4 regions of the Pseudoalteromonas sp. SCQQ13 genome follow, and region 3 is predicted to be linked to each of the others. Evidence: predicted binding sites of a transcription regulator. Region 3 holds the regulator's gene; each other region holds the start of a gene.
The links. The regulator MetJ, encoded in region 3, represses methionine synthesis genes. The targets are predictions, from matches to a motif close to TAGACGTCTAGACGTCTA.
Positions count from the first base shown of each region.

Region 1 (5,022 bases), on a different contig from region 3:
GCCCAAGGCACCAATATTAAAGGGGCATTAGCGTATGGCGGCGCAAGCATAGGCCCACAAATAAAAGCCCTAAAAGATGCGCAAGTAATAGTAGCCACCCCGGGGCGCTTACTCGATCATATTGTTAAAGGCAGTGTGGTGCTTTCAAGTGTTGACTCACTGGTGTTTGATGAAGCCGATCGTATGCTTGATATGGGGTTTATTGACGAAATTAAACGTATATTGCGCCATATTCCAGGCGATCGCCAAACTTTGTTATTTTCGGCGACTTTTGATGACAGCGTATTTGCGCTTAGTAAAAAACTACTTAAAAACCCAGAATTAGTTGAAGTTGATAAACGCAACTCAGCAGCAGTTGAGGTTGAGCAAGTAATTTACTCAGTAGACGAGGATCGCAAGCGCGAGCTGGTATCGCACATGATCGGCATGAAAAATTGGCGCCAAGTGCTTATTTTTACCCGCACCAAACAAATGGCCGACCAACTGGCTAAAGAAATGTGTAAAGACGGTTTAAAAACCGAGTCAATCCATGGTGATAAATCACAAGGCGCACGCGACCGTGCACTACAAAACTTTAAAGAAGGCATTACCCGTGTATTAGTTGCTACCGATGTAGCCGCACGTGGCTTAGATATTCCAACACTTAGATTTGTAATTAACTTTGAACTGCCATACATAGCCGAAGACTACGTACATCGCATTGGCCGTACAGGTCGCGCTGGTGAGCAAGGGCTTGCAATGTCGCTAGTAAGTATTGACGAGCAATGGTTACTTGAAGAAATAGAAGTACTGTTAGATACCCGCTTAACGCCACAGTGGCTAGCAGGCTACGAGCCAGATCCAAACAAAAAGCCAAAAGATAACCGCAAAAACACCAATAAATCACGAAAAGACCGCGATAAAAAACGCATTACAGGACAAAGAGAGCCAAGTAGAAGACGTAAATAACAGTTTTTTAGTTTTGACTTTCAATTGTCAGTGAAATAATACGACCCCGAAAAATAGCCGCGGGGTTGTATTAGGCTAAATTTAGCATTTAAAAGGAATTAATTTATGAACAAAGTTACTAAAACATGGTTGCTGTATTCAGGCATAGGTTTAGTTTTATCGCTGGCAATAATAAGTTTATTAGATATTTTTATCAGCTTTAGGTTTATATCTAACGAAGGAGTTATTTTTGGTGTTATGTGCGCTGCTATGGGAGCTGCGTTAAAAAGCTATTCAGGGCAAAAGGTTAGTAACAAAAGCGGCCAGCAACAAAAGTAAACATAGTTAATATTGATAATAAAGCGCAAAATGCATTTAGCACATAACTGCTAATTTCCCCTTACCTTTAACTAAATACGTTACTTCTCAAATTTAAAATAAAAAAAGGCAAGCTATAAGGCTTGCCAAAGAGTGTAACTAATTAATCTGGTTTTGTATTAAATGCTTAGCCCTTAAGCTATTAACTTTTCAGCTAGATTTAATTCCATGGTGGCTTTTAATAAGCGGTATAAGTTAATTGATGCGTCAATTTCTTCTTTACGGTTAGTTAAGCTTTCTATATTTAAGCCCAGCGGCACGTTTAAATGCGCACAGCTTTTAAGTATTAAATCGAGATTTTCGCGGCAAATACGTACCGATTCACTCAGCGTATTGTTCGCATCAAGCATGCGCCATTTAGTGGCCTCTGGCACTGAGATCCCCAACCATTGCATAAACTCTAAGGTTTTTTCGCCGCCGCACGGAGTAAAAGTTAAAATAAGGCGCTTAGGCTCAAGCCCTTGTGCTTTACAACTACGTGCATAGCTAGTTATTAACTCTATTGTTGCTTGTGCGTCGTAAACCGCTTGCGAAATAAAGAACTTACAGCCTTGAGCGGTTTTTTCTATTAGGCGCTCGTGTTCATTACGTTTATTAGAATGACGCTCTGCAATAGTAACGCCGCCTAAAAAGAAGTCATCAGATTGCTCTGCCAGCGTTTTATACGCATCTGGTAGGCTTAGTTTTATATCGCCTATCGATGATGGGCTACCTACTAAAACAATATTTTTTAAATCGTAGTCGTTTTTAGTTTCACTTAGCCAATCTTTAAACTCGTTCGCACTGCGTTGCGCCACACTTTTATAGGTAATTACATCAAGGTGCGATAAGCCACGTAATAGGTTGCTGTATTCACGTGGATCGACAGTTTGCCTAAATGGAAACGGACGCGCTTGATTAGTACGGCTGCTTTCGTCTTGAATGTCGTAAATTATTACGCCGTCGTATTCAATTTCGTGTAGGCGACCCAATAGCTTTTCTGCAATGGTTTTTAGTTGCGCTTTATCGGTACCAATTTTTGGCGGCGTAGTACCAATAAGGTATACGCCTTGATTGCTATCTTCTATTTTCTCTTGAAGTGATAAAGCCATAATCCTCATTCCAGCTTAGTTTGTTACGATGGAATTAATATAGCAGCCATTTAGATGGCTAGATAGCTTTATTTAATGAAAGTTTTTCAATCGTAGTGAGGTTTATTCATACAAGCTCGTTACCAATTAGTAAATTTGATACAGTTGTTTACATAATAACAACGCTTTAGGCTCTTATTATTGGCGGCTTTGCGGCATAATCAGATGGTACTTTTTATTAAACTAGCTCAACGTTTAGCGATTAAAATTGATTGCTATAAAAGGAAAAACAATGAAATTTAAATTTTTAGCAACCAGTTTAGCGGTATCGCTGGCACTGTCGGGTTGCGCTATTGAACAAAATCAAACGAGCCAAGCAGTAACACAACAACAAACAAACACTACGGGCGAGGGCGTTTTTTCACAAGACTACTTACTAGAAGAGCTTGAAAATGGCTTGCGCGTTATGGTGGTTAAAACCGATTACCCTGATGTAGTCTCGTTGCAAATTCCTGTATCGGTAGGATCACGTAATGAAACGCAAGCGGGTAAAACGGGCTTTGCGCATTTTTTTGAACACATGATGTTTAAAGGCTCTGAAAAATTTCCTGAGGCCGTGTATTCAAGTATTTTAAAAAATTCTGGCGTTGATAACCGCGCTTACACCACCAACGATTACACTAACTATCATTTAAACTTTTCAAAGCAGCATCTTGATAAAGTACTTGAACTTGAAGCTGATATTTTTCAAAATTTAACCTATACCGAAGAGCAATTTAGAACCGAAGCGCAAACGGTAAAAGGCGAGTACTTAAAAAATAATGCCAGCCCAGTGCGTAAATTACTTAGCGCAGTACGCGAAGAGGCCTTTGAGCAACACACTTATAAACACACCACTATGGGCTTTTTTAAAGACATAGAAGCCATGCCTGATCAAATGGCTTATGGTAAAGAATTTTTTGCCAAATTTTATAAGCCCGAATATGTATCACTTGTAATTGTGGGTGATGTAGACCCAAAAGCCACTATGGCTATGGTTAAAAAACACTGGGGTGCGTGGAAAAAGGGTGACTATGTTGCCGACATTAAAGCAGAGCCAACACAGCAAGCGCCAAAATATAGTCATCAACAAAACCCAGGCTTACCAGGGCATTGGTTATTAGTATCGTATAAAGGCACTGCGTGGGAGCCGGCTAAAAAAGACAGAGCTGCGCTTGATTTACTCTCGCAGCTTTATTTTTCAAACAACTCAGATTTATACCAAGAGCTAGTGGTAGATAAACAAATTGCCAGCCAAATGTTTAGCTATAATCCAGAAACCAAAGATCCGGGTTTACTGCATGTATTTGTAAAAGTAGAAAAAGCAGACGATTTAGCCAAAGTACGCGATGCAATCAATCGTACCTACGCCCAAGCGCGTACTGAGTTAGTAGATAGCCAAAAACTCAGCGACTTAAAATCTAACCTTAAATACAGCTTTATAAATGGTTTAGATTCGTCGCAAGCAATTGCTGCAACCCTTGCAAGCTATATGCATTTTGAGCGTGACCCTAGGGTAATAAACCAGCTATATAAAACCTCAGATGAAATAACAGCTGAAGATATTAAAGCAATTGCTAACAAGTATTTTGTTGATAATGCACGCACTACCGTGACTATGTCGGCACTTGATAAAGCGCCAAATTTTGAGCAAGAGGTTGATTTAAACGCACTGGTTGCAAAACTGGAGCAAGCACCTCAGGCTGCTGCATTTAAAGTACTAGATAAAACTAACAGCTCGCCATTAATCGACGTTAACTTTTTATTCAATACCGGGGCTGCTGCTGACCCGCAAGGTAAAAAAGGCCTTGGCGCATTAACTGCAGCTATGCTGGCGCAAGGTGGCTCACAATCAACAAGCTATAAAGATATTAAACAAGCACTTTATCCGCTGGCAGGTAGCTTTGGTTATCAAATAGATAAAGAAATGCTGTCGTTTCAAGGGCGTATTCATAAAGATAACGCTGCTAAGTGGTATGCATTAGTGAGCGATCAGTTACTTAATCCCGGTTTTAGAGAAGATGACTTTAAGCGCCTTAAAAAAGAGCTAATTGACGGTATTAAATCGGGCTTAAAAGCATCTAACGATGAAGAACTAGGTAAAGAAGTACTCTACAGCGCGCTTTACAAAGGCCATCCTTATGAAAGCTACAACTATGGTGATATTTCAGATTTAGAAGCACTTACGCTTGATGATGTTAAAACGTTTTATAACACAGAGCTTACGCAATCTAAGCTAACACTTGGCTTAATTGGTGCAGTACCGGAAAAACTAAAAGCCACTATGTTAGCTGATTTAGCAGGCCTGCCTAAAGGCGAGCAAAGCCGTTTAAGTATTCCTGATGCGCCTGAGCTTAAAGGCCATCATGCTACTATTGTTGAAAAGAGTGCGCAGTCGACAGCGGTATCGTTTGGTTTTCCAATTGATACAATAAGAAGTAGTGAGGATTGGACTGCACTGTGGTTAGTGCGTTCTTACTTTGGTGAGCACCGTAGTTCTAACAGCTTTTTATATGAGCGTATTCGTGAAACCCGTGGCATGAACTACGGCGATTACGCGTACATTGAATACTTTCCGCGTGGTATGTTTCAAACTAAGCCTGATGCA
Region 1 covers NZ_JADYXG010000005.1:55,149-60,170, reverse strand. Annotated here, with positions in the region: gene I6F41_RS05650 (DEAD/DEAH box helicase) at 1-948, shown strand, start outside; gene I6F41_RS05645 (hypothetical protein) at 1,054-1,266, shown strand; gene I6F41_RS05640 (methylenetetrahydrofolate reductase) at 1,440-2,396, opposite strand; gene I6F41_RS05635 (M16 family metallopeptidase) at 2,668-5,022, shown strand, end outside.
Region 1: I6F41_RS05640 (methylenetetrahydrofolate reductase) is a predicted target of MetJ. The motif match lies at 2,440-2,457, and genes of this name have one in related genera.

Region 2 (5,022 bases), on a different contig from region 3:
ATGACGCTGAGCTAAACGCTGGTGATCTCTGTCGTAACCGCCGCCAATAACCGTAGCTACCGGAGTGTTGTGCTCAAGGCAGCGTTTAAGTACGAGATGGTCGCGCTGCTCTATACCTTGCCAGCTAATATCGAGTTTGCCTAAACCGTCTTGTTGCCACACATCAACTCCCGCATCGTACAGCACTAAATCGGGGTTTAGCTCTTTGAGCAAAAATTGTAGGGTGTCGTCAACTATGCCTAAATACTCAGCGTCTTGCATATTGTTAGTTAAACCAATATCTAAATCGCTAGGGGATTTACGAAACGGAAAGTTTTTTTCGCAATGAATCGAGCAGGTATACGCATAAGGCTGATGTTGCAGCATGGCCGCGGTGCCATCGCCTTGATGTACGTCTAAATCAAAAATAAGTACATTAGTAACCTCACCCGACTCAATTAATGTTTGCGTAGTAAAAGCCAAGTCGTTAACCATGCAATAGCCTGAGCCAAAATCAGTATGCGCGTGGTGTGTACCGCCTGCTAAATGGCATGCCATACCGTGTTTAAGGGCTAAGCGAGCGGTTTGTAGTGTACCTTGTGGGGCTGTAAAGGTACGCGCCATTAGCTCTTTTGACCAAGGTAGACCAATACGGCGCATGGCTTTTTCGTCTAATTGATTATGATATAGGTCGTGAATATAGTTTTCGCAGTGTACTAATTCTAGTGCCTCTGGCGTACCTAATAACGGCTGTACTAAGTTATCGCCAACTAATCCTAACTGCTTAACGTGCTGGTATAAATGTGCAAATTTACTCATTACAAAGCGATGTTTAGGATCAAAGCTAAACGAGTAATTAGGATGATAAACTAACGGCAAGTGAGGATTTAGGGTCATAAAATTCTATTTGTAGTTATAGTTATAAAACAAAAGCCCTACATAAATGCAGGGCTTAATTATTGCCTAGAGCTTAAAATTAGCTATTAACCAATCTTTTTGTACTTAATACGCTTAGGTTGAGTTGCCTCAGCACCTAACGTCTTTTTAAGCCACTCTTCGTACTCAGTGTAGTTACCATCAAAGAAGTTAATTTGGCCTTCGTCGCGGTAATCTAAAATATGTGTAGCAATACGGTCAAGGAACCAACGGTCATGCGATATACACATTACACAACCAGGAAACTCTAAAATAGCGTTTTCTAGTGCACGTAGTGTTTCAACGTCCAAGTCGTTAGTTGGCTCATCGAGTAGTAACACGTTACCGCCAGCTTTTAATAACTTAGCAAGGTGTAAACGGTTACGTTCACCACCCGATAGGTCTTTAACAAATTTTTGCTGATCGTTACCTTTAAAGTTAAAACGGCTAACGTAAGCACGGCTTGGGAACTCAAAATTACCAATTTTAAGTACGTCTTGCCCGTCTGATATTTCTTGGAAAACAGTTTTGCTTTCGTCCATACCGTCACGGAACTGATCAACCGTTGCAATGTGTACGCTTTCACCTATGGTGATGTTGCCGCTGTCTTGCTGTTGCTCGCCGCTGATCATTTTAAACAGTGTTGATTTACCCGCGCCGTTAGCACCAATAATGCCCACAATGGCACCTTTTGGCATGCTAAAGCTTAAATCGTCGATTAATACACGGTCGCCAAAGCTTTTACGTAAGTTAGTTATTTCAAGCACTTGATCCCCTAAACGTGGGCCAGGCGGAATAAACATTTCGTTGGTTTCGTTACGTTTTTGATAATCAGACTGCTGCATTTCGGTAAACTGCGCCATACGTGCTTTTGACTTAGCTTGGCGGCCTTTAGGGTTTGAACGAACCCATTCAAGCTCTTGCGCAATTGACTTTTGACGTGCTTTTTCAGATTTTTGCTCTTGTTGTAGGCGCGCATCTTTTTGCTCTAACCACGAAGAGTAGTTACCTTCCCATGGAATACCTTCACCACGGTCAAGCTCTAAAATCCAACCTGCTACATTATCTAGGAAGTAACGGTCATGCGTTACCGCCACAACTGTGCCTTCGTAATCGTGTAAGAAGCGCTCTAACCAGGCAACCGACTCAGCGTCTAAGTGGTTAGTTGGCTCATCGAGAATAAGCATGTCTGGTTTTTCAAGTAACAGTCGGCATATAGCAACACGGCGGCGTTCACCACCCGAAAGGTGCTCAATTTTAGCATCCCACTCAGGTAAACGTAGTGCATCGGCAGCGCGCTCTAAAACGTTGTCTATGTTGTGACCATCGTGCGCTTGAATAACCGCTTCAAGCTCGCCTTGCTCTTTTGCAAGTGCGTCAAAGTCAGCGTCTTCCATGGCGTATTCGTTATACACTTCGTCAAGGCGTTTAAGCGCGTATTTAACTTCGCCAACAGCTTGCTCAACGATTTCGCGTACGGTTTTGCTTTCGTCTAAAACAGGTTCTTGCGGTAAGTAACCAATTTTAGTGCCTGGTTGTGGAAAGGCATCACCTTCAAAGTCTTGGTCAACACCGGCCATAATACGTAGCAATGTTGATTTACCAGAGCCGTTTAAACCAAGCACACCAATTTTAGCGCCCGGGAAAAAGTGTAACGAGATGTCTTTTAAGATAGTGCGCTTAGGTGGCACAACCTTAGAAACTCGACTCATCGAGAATATAAATTTATCAGGTAAAACCATGGAAAAAACCTTCAAATAATAATAAAAATTACAATGCTCTATTGTAGTGGTTGACGGGTGAGGCAGTCAACGAATGGCCAATTTTAAACCGACAAACAAACTATAAAGTGCGCAAAAACGATTATAAAATAGGATGAAAAAATTTCATTTGGATATTTAGACATCTATACATCTATTGGTTGATATTTTTTCTTATCTGTTCATAATAAGTTTTCGGTTTTGATGAATAGGAGTAAAAGGATGCCAATTACAGTAAAAGACGAGCTACCAGCTATTGCTCGCCTGCGCCAAGAAAACGTATTTGTAATGCCACAAACTCGTGCAAAAACGCAAGAAATTCGCCCCATGCGTTTGGCTATTCTTAATTTAATGCCTAATAAAGTTGAAACCGAAGTACAGTTTATTCGTTTGCTTGCCAATTCGCCCTTGCAAGTAAATGTAGAACTACTGCGTCTAGACACTCATCGCAGTAGCAGTAATTCAGAGCAGCACCTAGACACCTTTTATCGTTATTTTTCAGAAGTAAAAAACAATAACTACGATGCATTAATAGTTACCGGCGCGCCGCTAGCGCATTTAGAGTACCAGGATGTAGCTTACTGGGATGAGTTTACCGCAATTTTAGATTGGGCTGAGCAGCATGTTACGTCTACACTTTTTTCGTGTTGGGCAGCGCATGCAGCGCTTTATCATCATTATAAAATAAAGCGCGATTTAAAAACCGATAAACTGTGTGGCGTATTTACGCACCAATGTTATTTTGAACATGGGGCGTTAACGCGCGGCTTTGACGACACCTTTTTAGTACCGCATTCGCGTTATGGCCATGTAGATGTAAATAAAATAAATGCTTGCAATGAACTAGTCGTGCTAGCGGGTTCTAAGAAAGTAGGTGCTTACTTAGTTAAAAATAAGTCGGGCAGCCAAGTGTTTATTACCGGCCACCCAGAGTATGACGCCGACTCGTTAAAAGCTGAATACCAACGCGATTGCGAAAAAAGCGACAATGCGCCCAAACCCGAAAATTACTTTCCAGATGATGATGCAACTAAACAACCTTCAAAAACGTGGCAAAGCCATGCTTTTTTACTTTTTTCGAACTGGTTAAATTATTACGTGTACCAAACTACACCCTATGATATTAATTTAGTTAGCCAAGACGTAAGGACTAACAACTATGCCGAATAACCCTCTTAATAATGACCAAAATAAGCACGACGAACTAAGTGCAGCGTTAAAAGAGCGAATTTTAATTTTAGACGGCGCTATGGGCACTATGATCCAAGCACACCAATTAGAAGAGCAAGACTATCGCGGTGAGCGCTTTAAAGATTGGCATGTACTTATTCGCGGTAATAACGATTTACTAAGCCTTACGCAGCCTAAAATAATTACCGATATTCATCGTAGCTTTTTAGCTGCCGGTGCCGATATTATCGAAACCAATACCTTTAACTCCACCACCATTTCGATGGAAGATTACGACATGGCTAATCTAAGCCGTGAAATAAACCTAGAGTCGGCAAAATTGGCACGGCTACTTTGCGATGAGTTTAGTGCTAAAACACCCGAAAAACCACGTTATGTAGCGGGCGTACTTGGGCCAACATCAAAAACTTGTTCATTGTCGCCCGATGTAAACGATCCGGGTTATCGTAATGTTACCTTTGATCGTTTAGTTACTGCCTATGTAGAATCGACCTTGGCACTGATGGAAGGTGGCGCCGATATTATTTTAATCGAAACCATATTCGATACCCTCAATGCTAAAGCTGCATCGTTTGCAGTAGAGGAAGCGTTTGAGCAAGCAGGGCGCACATTACCAGTTATGATCTCCGGCACTATTACCGATGCCTCTGGGCGTACGCTTTCGGGGCAAACTACCGAAGCCTTTTATAACTCTATTCGCCATATTAAACCGCTTTCTATAGGCCTTAACTGCGCCTTAGGCCCAGATTTACTGCGCCAATATGTGCAAGAGTTGTCGCGTGTATGCGAAACCTTTACCTCTGTGCATCCAAATGCAGGCTTGCCTAACGAATTTGGTGGCTACGACCTAGAAGCAAAAGAAATGGCAACCGAAATTATTGATTGGGGTAAGTCGGGCTTTATTAATATTGTAGGTGGTTGCTGCGGCACCACACCTGCGCATATTCGCGCCTTTGCAAAAGGGCTTGAAGGCGTTAAACCACGCCAGTTGCCAGAAATTGAAGTACGCATGCGTTTATCGGGCCTCGAAGCCTGTAACTTAAATTAAGGAGCCGCCAACATGACTCAAAAAATAGCAGTATTTACTAATGTCGGCGAACGTACCAATGTAACCGGCTCCGCCATGTTTAAACGTTTGATCATGGAAGAAGACTATGAAACCGCGTTAACAGTTGCT
Region 2 covers NZ_JADYXG010000009.1:141,867-146,888, reverse strand. Annotated here, with positions in the region: gene I6F41_RS09365 (histone deacetylase family protein) at 1-876, opposite strand, end outside; gene ettA (energy-dependent translational throttle protein EttA) at 963-2,636, opposite strand; gene metA (homoserine O-acetyltransferase MetA) at 2,877-3,824, shown strand; gene I6F41_RS09350 (homocysteine S-methyltransferase family protein) at 3,814-4,893, shown strand; gene metH (methionine synthase) at 4,906-5,022, shown strand, end outside.
Region 2: metA (homoserine O-acetyltransferase MetA) is a predicted target of MetJ. The motif match lies at 2,794-2,811, and genes of this name have one in related genera.

Region 3 (5,022 bases):
CAGGTACTATTAGGTAAGTTTCACCCGCGCTACTAAAATGATGCAAACTATGTTGAATAAGCTGGCTAACCTGAGTTACCTCACCCTCAACTAGCCCTTCAACACTAAGTAAATCTATATTTTCTAATGTAGTAATAAAGCGTTTTTGTTTTACACAGCCCTCTTTCACTACATTTGTTGAGCTTGCTTGCACGTCAAAACTACTGCGCACCGCAAGCTTTATATCGGTATTTTTAAGTGGCGATAATGTTTTAGCGTGTAAAACGGGGTTACCTAATCTTGCCAATAAGTTAGCTTGCGCTCTACATACCTTAGCGTATTTAATGGCCTTGTTAACTTTACGTGGGTCGGTACTAAATATCCCTTGTGTATCGGTCCAAATATATACTTGTTTAGCATTGCAATAACTTGCCAATAAGGTTGCACTGTAATCACTACCATTGCGACCAAGAGTGACCGTATCGCCTTGGGTATTAGCCGCAATAAACCCTGTTACCACGTTAATTTTGTGCTGGCTAATAAGCTCACTACACTGCTGCGTATTTTGGCTATGCAATAATTGTCCATCACTTAGCGTAAACAAGCCTCTTGCGTCTTGCATGCATGCAGCAACATTAAGTTGCTGTAAATACGCTGCGAGCAAACGAGCTGACCACAACTCACCATGGGCGAGTAGCGCCGCTTCTTGCAACTGCTCAGTACTCGCTAATTTAGCAACTAAACTTAGCTCTTCATTTAGAGTGGTTAAGGCGCTGCGCTTTAAATCGCCCTGCAGTAGCTGCGTTATTAAATCACTTTGATGATTGTTTAATTGCAATACAATATCAGCGAGCGCTTGAGTATCGTGCTGCTGATAACTTTGCCACAGTTTTACTAATGTATCTGTGGTTTTTCCTGCAGCCGATACCACTACACAATCACCGGGCTGAGCTTGCCCTAAAATTATTTTTGCAACGCTTTTATAGCGCTCGGCTGAGCTTAAACTCGAACCACCAAATTTATGAATATTATTAGTCATATTAATTACCACAACGCCGGGTGAGCAGCGCTCAATTTAACATTACTACTTGCGCTAGCACCTGCTTTACCTGCGTTATTGTGCTGACCTGGTTGCACTAAATTAAATACCCGATCAAAGTCTGCTAATAAATCTGCTACATCTTCAATACCTACCGACACACGAATAAGCGTATCGCCAACGCCAGCGGCTAAACGAGCCTCGGCTTCCATTCCTGCATGCGTCATTGTTGCTGGGTGGCATATTAAGCTCTCTACGCCACCTAAAGATTCAGCTAAGCTAAATGTTTTAAGGTTTGTTAAAAATGCAGCTGCGTCATTTACATCACCTTTAATGTCAAAACTAACCATGCCACCAAAACCAAGTTGCTGTGCTTTAGCCAATTCATGTTGTGGATGCGACTCTAGCCCCGGGTAATATACTTGGCTAACAAATTTTGAGCTTTCAAGGTACTTAGCAATAGCTAAGGCATTTTCTTGATGCTGCCGTAAGCGTACATTTAAAGTACGCAAGCCACGCAAAGTTAAGTAACTATCAAACGGTGCCCCCGTTATACCAATATTATTTGCCCACCAAGCCAGTTCTTCACCTAGTTCGTCAGTTGCAGCAATAACCGCACCGCCAACCACGTCTGAGTGGCCATTTATGTACTTAGTGGTTGAGTGCACCACAATATCAACGCCAAATTTAATCGGGTTTTGTAATGCAGGCGATAAAAAAGTGTTATCTGCGGCTACCAAAGCACCGCATTGTTTCGCAATATCGGTTACTGCTTTAATATCAGTTAAACGTAAAATAGGGTTACTAGGGGTTTCTATCCAAATTAACTTAGGTTTGATTACTAAAATTTGCTGCAAACTTTCTGGTTTAGTTAAATCTAACACTTCGAGTTTTAATAGGCCGCGCTTTTGTAATGAGGTAAATAAGCGATAGCTGCCGCCATAACAATCATGGGGGATCACTAACGTATCGTCACTATTAAGCAGCTGAGTGGCTAAATGTACGGCAGCCATTCCTGTTGCAGTAATAATGCCGCGAGCACCACCTTCGAGTTCGCTGAGTGCTTGGGCTAAAGTATCACGATTTGGATTACCACTGCGGCCATAGTCATATTGACGTTTTGTATCAAAGTCGGCAAACGAATAAGTGGTTGATAAATACAGCGGAGGCACAACCGCGCCATGGTGCTTATCAGCATCGACACCACTGCGAACTGCAATTGTCGCTTTATTTTTTTCACTCATATTTATTACCTGCTTTATTTAGATGTTTAGACGTCTAAAACAGTAATTCATTCAACTTAAGAAGTCAAAACATTTAAACACCTAGCCATCTGTGCAACAAGTATTTGACTAATTTGTTTAAATCGATAGAATTTCACGCATATTCGCGCTATTTTTTAGTAGGGTGAGCAATTAATAATCTGAGGCAACGATACATCTTATGGCAAAATGGAATGGCGAGTATATTCACCCATACGCAGAACACGGGAAAAAATCAGAGCAAGTTAAAAAGATCACCGTTTCGATCCCGCTAAATGTATTAAAAGTACTAACCGATGAACGCACCCGTAGGCAAATTAATAACTTACGCCATGCAACTAATAGCGAGCTATTATGTGAAGCATTTTTGCATGCGTTTACTGGGCAACCGTTACCTAACGATGATGATTTACGTAAAGATAACGCCGAAAAAGTGCCTGAAGAAGTGAAAAAAATAATGCAAGAAATGGGCTTAGAAGTTCCTGTTTTAAACGAAGACTAAACAGCGGCTTTTAAACAAAAAAACCTCAGCCATGCTGAGGTTTTTTTATGGCTATAAATTACACTGAAGTAACTTAATACCGAGCAACATAATGCTGCTTATTCCATATAGTTTGCTGGCAGCTCTATTTGCGCTACGCCTGAAGCAATGGCTGCTAATGCAACTGCTTTAGCAATACGCGGCAATAAACGCGGGTCCATAGGCTTAGGAATAATATACTCTGCACCAAACGCTAGCTTATCGACACCGGCAGCTTTTAGTACTTCTGGTGGAACCGGCTCTTTGGCAATACTACGAATAGCTTCAACTGCTGCAATTTTCATTTCATCGTTAATTTCACTAGCACGCACATCAAGTGCACCACGGAAAATAAACGGAAAACACAACACGTTATTAACTTGGTTAGGGTAATCTGAGCGCCCTGTTGCCATAATTAAATCGCTTCGTGCGCCGTGTGCCAGTGCCGGATCAATCTCTGGATCTGGGTTCGAACAAGCAAATACGACTGGCTTTGCTGCCATTAATTTTAAATCATCGGCCGATAATAAGTTAGGGCCCGACACACCAACAAATACGTCAGCATCTTCAATTACATCTTGTAATGTACGCTTATCGGTATTGTTAGCAAATAACTGTTTGTACTCGTTTAAATCATCACGGCGAGTGTGAATAACACCTTTACGATCAAGCATATAAATATGTTCACGCAGTGCACCACACTTAATTAATAACTCCATACAAGCAATCGCTGCAGCGCCGGCACCTAAACATACAATAACTGCATCTTCAATATCTTTGCCTTGCACTTCCAGCGCATTTATCATGCCTGCAGCCGTTACAATAGCCGTGCCGTGCTGATCATCATGAAAAACAGGAATACTACAGCGTTCAATAAGCGCCTTTTCAATTTCAAAACACTCTGGTGCTTTAATATCTTCAAGGTTAATACCGCCAAAAGTATCAGCAATATTAGCCACAGTATTTATAAAGTCTTCGGTGGTGCGGTGTTTTACTTCAATATCAATTGAGTCAATGCCTGCAAAACGTTTAAACAACAACGCCTTGCCTTCCATTACCGGTTTTGACGCTAAAGGCCCTAAATTTCCTAAACCTAAAATAGCAGTACCATTGGTGATCACTGCAACCAAATTACCTTTACCTGTGTACTTATAGGCATTTACAGGGTCAGCAGCAATTTCACGCACCGGCTCAGCTACACCGGGGCTATAAGCTAAAGCGAGATCATGAGCCGTTTCTGCAGGCTTGGTTAGCTCAATGCTGATTTTACCTGGAACGGGGTGAGAGTGATAATGTAGTGCTTGTTCACGAAAGTCCGACATAACGCGATTATATCCTGCAATTTAAGTTAAAGTGAGAGGGAGTAAAGCGACACTTAACATGCCTTAAAGTACGATACCCTTATTATTTTTAAATTCCAAGCAATATCAGGTCTATCCTGTTATATGCTAGATCTGTTAATTTTAAGCGAATTTTCAGCAACTTCGATAAAAACATCGCTACTTTTCATAAATATAAATTGTGCTAAAAGGCACTTTTCAAGCTTATTTTAGTTAAAAGTATTATTCACAAAACAGCGTTTTTAAAATGTGAATAAAATCAGCTAAAAGCGATTATTTATTCTGCTTTAACAACACATAGCTTCATGTTGGCTACTTTTAGAAACCGAGTTTAAAATTTAGCTATTAAAAATATAGAGAATATTAGGTCATTTGTCTGCAAAGGTTTATGCATACCGAGAATAAGAACAGGAAATAGTTATGCAAAAGCAATAAACTTAAAACTAGCGAGGTTAGGGGGAAGTTAGAGGATTTTTAGGCATAAAAAAAGCATCCTAAGATGCTTTTTTTAACTAAATAGCAATAATTACTTTTTGCTACCAAGTGCACCGAAACGCTTGTTGAAACGATCAACACGTCCGCCAGTGTCTAAAATCTTTTGCTTACCAGTGTAAAACGGGTGACACGCAGAACAAACGTCTAGGTGAATATTTTTACACAGAGTAGAGCTAGTTTCGAATTCGTTTCCACATGAACAAGTTGCAGAAATTACTTCGTACTTAGGGTGAATACCTTCTTTCATAGAAACCTCTAGTTAAGGCCGCATCGCTCTCCAAACCCGGAGTCTGGCACCATACGTCGTTAAAACAAATTTATTGGTGGCGGATTTTATCCAACAACCATCAAGCACACAAGCATTAATTAGTATTTTTGCTAAAAAAA
Region 3 covers NZ_JADYXG010000002.1:319,094-324,115, forward strand. Annotated here, with positions in the region: gene I6F41_RS03155 (bifunctional aspartate kinase/homoserine dehydrogenase II) at 1-1,018, opposite strand, end outside; gene metB (cystathionine gamma-synthase) at 1,024-2,262, opposite strand; gene metJ (met regulon transcriptional regulator MetJ) at 2,462-2,782, shown strand; gene I6F41_RS03170 (malic enzyme-like NAD(P)-binding protein) at 2,881-4,122, opposite strand; gene rpmE (50S ribosomal protein L31) at 4,667-4,882, opposite strand.

Region 4 (5,022 bases), on a different contig from region 3:
TAATTGTTGGTTACTTGATAAATTATTACGCAGTTCGCGGACAGACGCTCTTATTGTTGCACGTTTATTGCTCACTTTAGGATTTCACCCCGTAATTAAAAAGAGAATAAGTTAGGGACGGTTAAATATATTGCTAATAAAATAAGCAAAGTAACCACAGTTGCTATGAGTGAATATAACAACACATTACTGCGTTTTTGCAGTGGTGTGAGCAACTCATCATCAAGCATAAGATCATCGTCTTGCCACTCTATGTGTTCATCGGTAATTGGTGTGGCTTCAACCTCGGGTAGGCGCTGTTCAAGCTCGTCTAGTTTTTCTTCAAGGCGAATTAAGCTACTGGTAATGTAATCAAGCGCATCAAAAATTCTGTCATCGCGCTGGCTACTCGTTGCACTTGCCAGTTGAGTATTTTGATTAGGGTTGGTAACAGCCTGCAGCTTACTTTTAATACCTAAGCTGGCAAGTAGTTTGGCTTGCTTTAGGGCTTTGTCTTTATTGCTTGGCACAAATAGCGGTTTACCATTAAAAAAAAGCGACACTTTTTCATTTGATGTTTTTAATTTAGTAGCAAGCATGGCAGTAACAGCTTTGCTGTCAACGCCCTCAGCGAGTCCTACAAAGGTAACACGAAAGTTGTCGGCCATTTTTAATTCCCTAAGCTTTTATAGTAAAACGAGTATATACCGAAAGTGCAAAACAATTCGAGAGTGATTTATGTTTCACGGCTTGAATAATAAGCTTTAGATATAAAAACGACCCTTAAAAGGGCCGTTTATATTTTTAATAGTATGTTGGCTTAAAGACCAGCAGCAGCGCGAAGTGCTTCTGCTTTATCAGTACGCTCCCAAGGGAACTCTTCACGACCAAAGTGGCCGTAAGCCGCCGTTGGAAGGTAGATAGGGCGCTCTAAATCAAGCATTTTAATTAAACCGTAAGGGCGCAAGTCAAAGTGCTCACGAATAAGCTCAATTAAACGGCTTTCTTCTAGTTTGCTGGTACCAAAGGTTTCTACGCTTATAGACGTAGGCTCTGCAATACCAATAGCGTACGATACTTGTAGCTCACACTTATCAGCAAGGCCAGCAGCAACAATGTTTTTAGCAACATAACGTGCAGCATAGGCAGCACTACGGTCAACTTTTGATGGATCTTTACCAGAGAAAGCACCGCCACCGTGACGAGCCATGCCGCCGTAGGTATCTACAATGATTTTACGACCGGTTAAGCCACAATCGCCCATTGGTCCGCCAATTACAAAGCGACCTGTTGGGTTAATAAAAAACTTAGTCGCGCTAGTAATTAGCTCAGCAGGAAGTACCGGCTTGATGATAGTTTCCATCACCGCTTCGATTAAATCTTTTTGTGAAATATCTTCGCTGTGCTGCGTAGAAAGTACAACAGCATCAATACCTACTGGCTTGCCGTTTTCGTATGCAAACGTAACTTGTGATTTTGCATCTGGGCGTAACCAGTTAAGCTCGCCGCTTTTACGAACCTGTGCTTGGCGCTGCACTAAACGGTGTGAGTAGGTAATAGGAGCAGGCATTAGTACTTCAGTTTCGTTACATGCGTAACCAAACATTAAGCCTTGATCGCCAGCGCCTTGTTCTTCTGGGCTAGTACGGTCAACACCTTGGTTAATGTCAGGAGACTGTTTACCAATAGTGTTTAAAATTGCACATGAATCTGCATCAAAACCCATATCTGAATTAGTGTAGCCAATGTCGCGAATTGTTTTACGTGTAATTTCTTCGATATCAACCCATGCGCTAGTAGTGATTTCACCACCAACCATAACCATACCGGTTTTTACGTAAGTTTCACACGCAACTCGGGCATGAGAATCTTGCTCAAGGATAGCATCAAGTACCGCATCAGAGATTTGATCGGCGATTTTATCCGGATGACCTTCAGAAACAGATTCAGAAGTAAATAAATGTTTTGCCATTGTATTTCTGCTCACAAATATTGCGCTTCACAAACGTCGGTATTAGCGCTTAAAAATTAAGGGGCGTATTTTATCGAAAACAAAACATCTTGCATAGTGTTTTTACGCCTAGACGTCTAAATAAAATATTTAATAACTTTTCGGTCTCAAAAAATATTCATAATGACCTATTATTATGGGTTTTTAATTGCACACCGCCCCTACAATAAGTAAGAATGGACTATACACTAGTCGCCAAGTTATACGGCGGCATAATCGAATACATAAATACCCGCGCAAAAATATATTAAGGTAGGAGAATTCATGCCATCTCGCAAAGAACTTGCAAATGCTATTCGTGTCTTGTCAATGGACGCAGTACAAAAGGCCAAATCTGGTCATCCTGGAGCCCCTATGGGCATGGCAGATATCGCAGAAGTATTATGGCGCGATTATCTAAAACATAACCCAACAAACCCAGAGTGGGCTGACCGAGATCGCTTTATATTATCGAACGGCCACGGTTCAATGCTTATTTATTCTTTATTACATTTAACGGGTTATGATTTACCGTTAGACGAAATTAAAAACTTCCGTCAAATGCATTCAAAAACACCTGGTCACCCAGAGTACGGTTATGCACCAGGAATCGAAACTACTACCGGCCCGTTAGGTCAAGGGATCACTAACGCAGTAGGTATGGCAATTGCCGAAAAAGCGCTAGCTGCACAGTTTAACCGTGAAGGTCACGATATTGTTGATCACTTTACCTATGCATTTATGGGCGACGGCTGCTTAATGGAAGGTATTTCTCATGAAGCTGGTTCACTTGCAGGCACATTAGGTCTGGGTAAACTTGTTGCATTTTGGGATGACAACGGCATTTCAATCGATGGCGAAGTAGAAGGTTGGTTTACCGATGATACGCCAGCTCGCTTTAAAGCATACGGTTGGCATGTAATTAGCGGTGTTGATGGCCACGACAGCGATGCTATAAGTGCTGCAATCGCAGAAGCTAAAAGTGTTACCGATAAGCCATCACTAATTTGTTGTAAAACAATTATTGGTTACGGCTCACCTAATAAGTCGGGTAGCCACGACTGCCATGGTGCACCACTTGGTGAGGACGAAATTAAAGCGTCTCGCGAATTTTTAGGTTGGACTGGCGATGCATTCGAAATCCCTGCAGACATTTATGCACAATGGGATAGCAAAGAAAAAGGTCAACAGCTTGAATCAAGCTGGGATGAAAAATTTGCAGCATACGCAAAAGCATACCCAGAGCTAGCGTCAGAATACAAGCGTCGTATTAACAACGAACTGCCTGGCGATTGGGCTGAAAAATCTCAAGCGTACATTGAAGAGCTGCAAGCAAACCCTGCAAACCCTGCATCGCGTAAAGCGTCGCAAAATGCATTAAATGCATTTGGCCCGTTATTACCAGAATTTATGGGTGGCTCAGCCGATTTAGCTGGCTCAAACTTAACAATTTGGGATGGCTCTAAAGGCTTAACACGCGACGATGCAAGCGGTAACTACATTTACTACGGTGTACGTGAGTTTGGTATGTCGGCAATTATGAATGGTATTGCGCTGCATAAAGGCTTTATTCCTTACGGTGCTACGTTCTTAATGTTTGTTGAATATGCAAAAAATGCCGTACGTATGGCTGCATTAATGAAGCAACCAAGCATTTTTGTATACACGCACGATTCAATTGGTTTAGGTGAAGATGGTCCAACTCACCAACCAGTAGAGCAAATTGCTAGCATGCGTTTAACGCCTAACTTATACAACTGGCGCCCATGTGACCAAGTGGAGTCGGCAATTGCATGGCAACAAGCTATTGAGCGTAAAGACGGTCCTACATCACTAATCTTTACTCGCCAAGGTTTAGAGCAACAAGCACGTAACGCACAGCAACTGAGCGACGTTAAAAAGGGTGGTTACATCCTTAGCTGCGACGGCAATCCAGAGCTTATTTTCATTGCAACGGGTTCTGAAGTGCAACTAGCACAAGATTCTGCAAGCGAACTACGCAAGCAAGGTAAAAAGGTACGTGTTGTATCTATGCCGTGTACTGATGCTTTTGAAACGCAAAGCGCAGCATACAAAGAAAGTGTATTGCCAGCATCTGTTTCACGCCGCGTAGCAGTAGAAGCAGGTATTGCTGATTACTGGTACAAGTACGTTGGCCTAAATGGCGCAGTAGTAGGTATGACTACCTTTGGTGAGTCAGCGCCTGCAGGTGAGCTGTTTGAGCACTTTGGCTTTACTGTTGAGAACATAGTAAACAAAGCAAACGAACTTTTTTAATCGCCTTTGATTAAATAAAGTAAGCAATTGAAAAACCCGCATATGTTGCGGGTTTTTTTATGCCCGAATATGAAACAACTTCACTTAAAGCAATACTGCTTTCCTTGCAAGAAAGTAAGCTATCAGGCAAGGTAGTGCGATAAAATTTATAAATAAAAATCTTAAATTATTAGCAGGAGCTAAATATGTCAAAGTTCGAAAATGTTAGTGTAATTAAAAAAGCCAATGTGTATTTTGATGGCAAAGTGTCAAGCCGAACCGTTTTATTAGGCAGTGGTGAAGCAAAAACATTAGGCTTTATGCAACCAGGTGAGTTTGTGTTCGACACTAACCAAAAAGAATGTATGGAATTATTAGCAGGGCAGTGGGATATTTTATTGCCAGGTGAAAGCGAGTGGAAAACATTTAATGCGGGCGAATCATTTAATGTTGATGCAAACGTAAGCTTTAAGGTAAAAGTAAGCGATTTTGCTGATTATTGCTGTTCATACACAGATTAATAGCACAAATACAACGCGGTTAGTATGTTATTTAACCGCTTAAAGAGCCCGTATAATGCGGGCTTTTGCATGTTTAATGCTCAGTGAGTGATCTAAATCAGCTTTACTAACAAATATTTGCTTAAATAGTTACATTTCTCCTTGTGTTAATTCATATTGCCCCCAATACTAACTATGAAGTAACACATAAAAGGATATAAAATGAAAATTAATCTTACAGGTCACCATGTTGACGTTACTGATTCAATTAGAGAACACGTAAACGAAAAGTTTTCA
Region 4 covers NZ_JADYXG010000005.1:20,791-25,812, reverse strand. Annotated here, with positions in the region: gene I6F41_RS05515 (5-formyltetrahydrofolate cyclo-ligase) at 1-75, opposite strand, end outside; gene I6F41_RS05510 (hypothetical protein) at 96-647, opposite strand; gene metK (methionine adenosyltransferase) at 800-1,951, opposite strand; gene tkt (transketolase) at 2,255-4,246, shown strand; gene ppnP (pyrimidine/purine nucleoside phosphorylase) at 4,432-4,746, shown strand; gene hpf (ribosome hibernation-promoting factor, HPF/YfiA family) at 4,948-5,022, shown strand, end outside.
Region 4: metK (methionine adenosyltransferase) is a predicted target of MetJ. The motif match lies at 2,053-2,070, and genes of this name have one in related genera.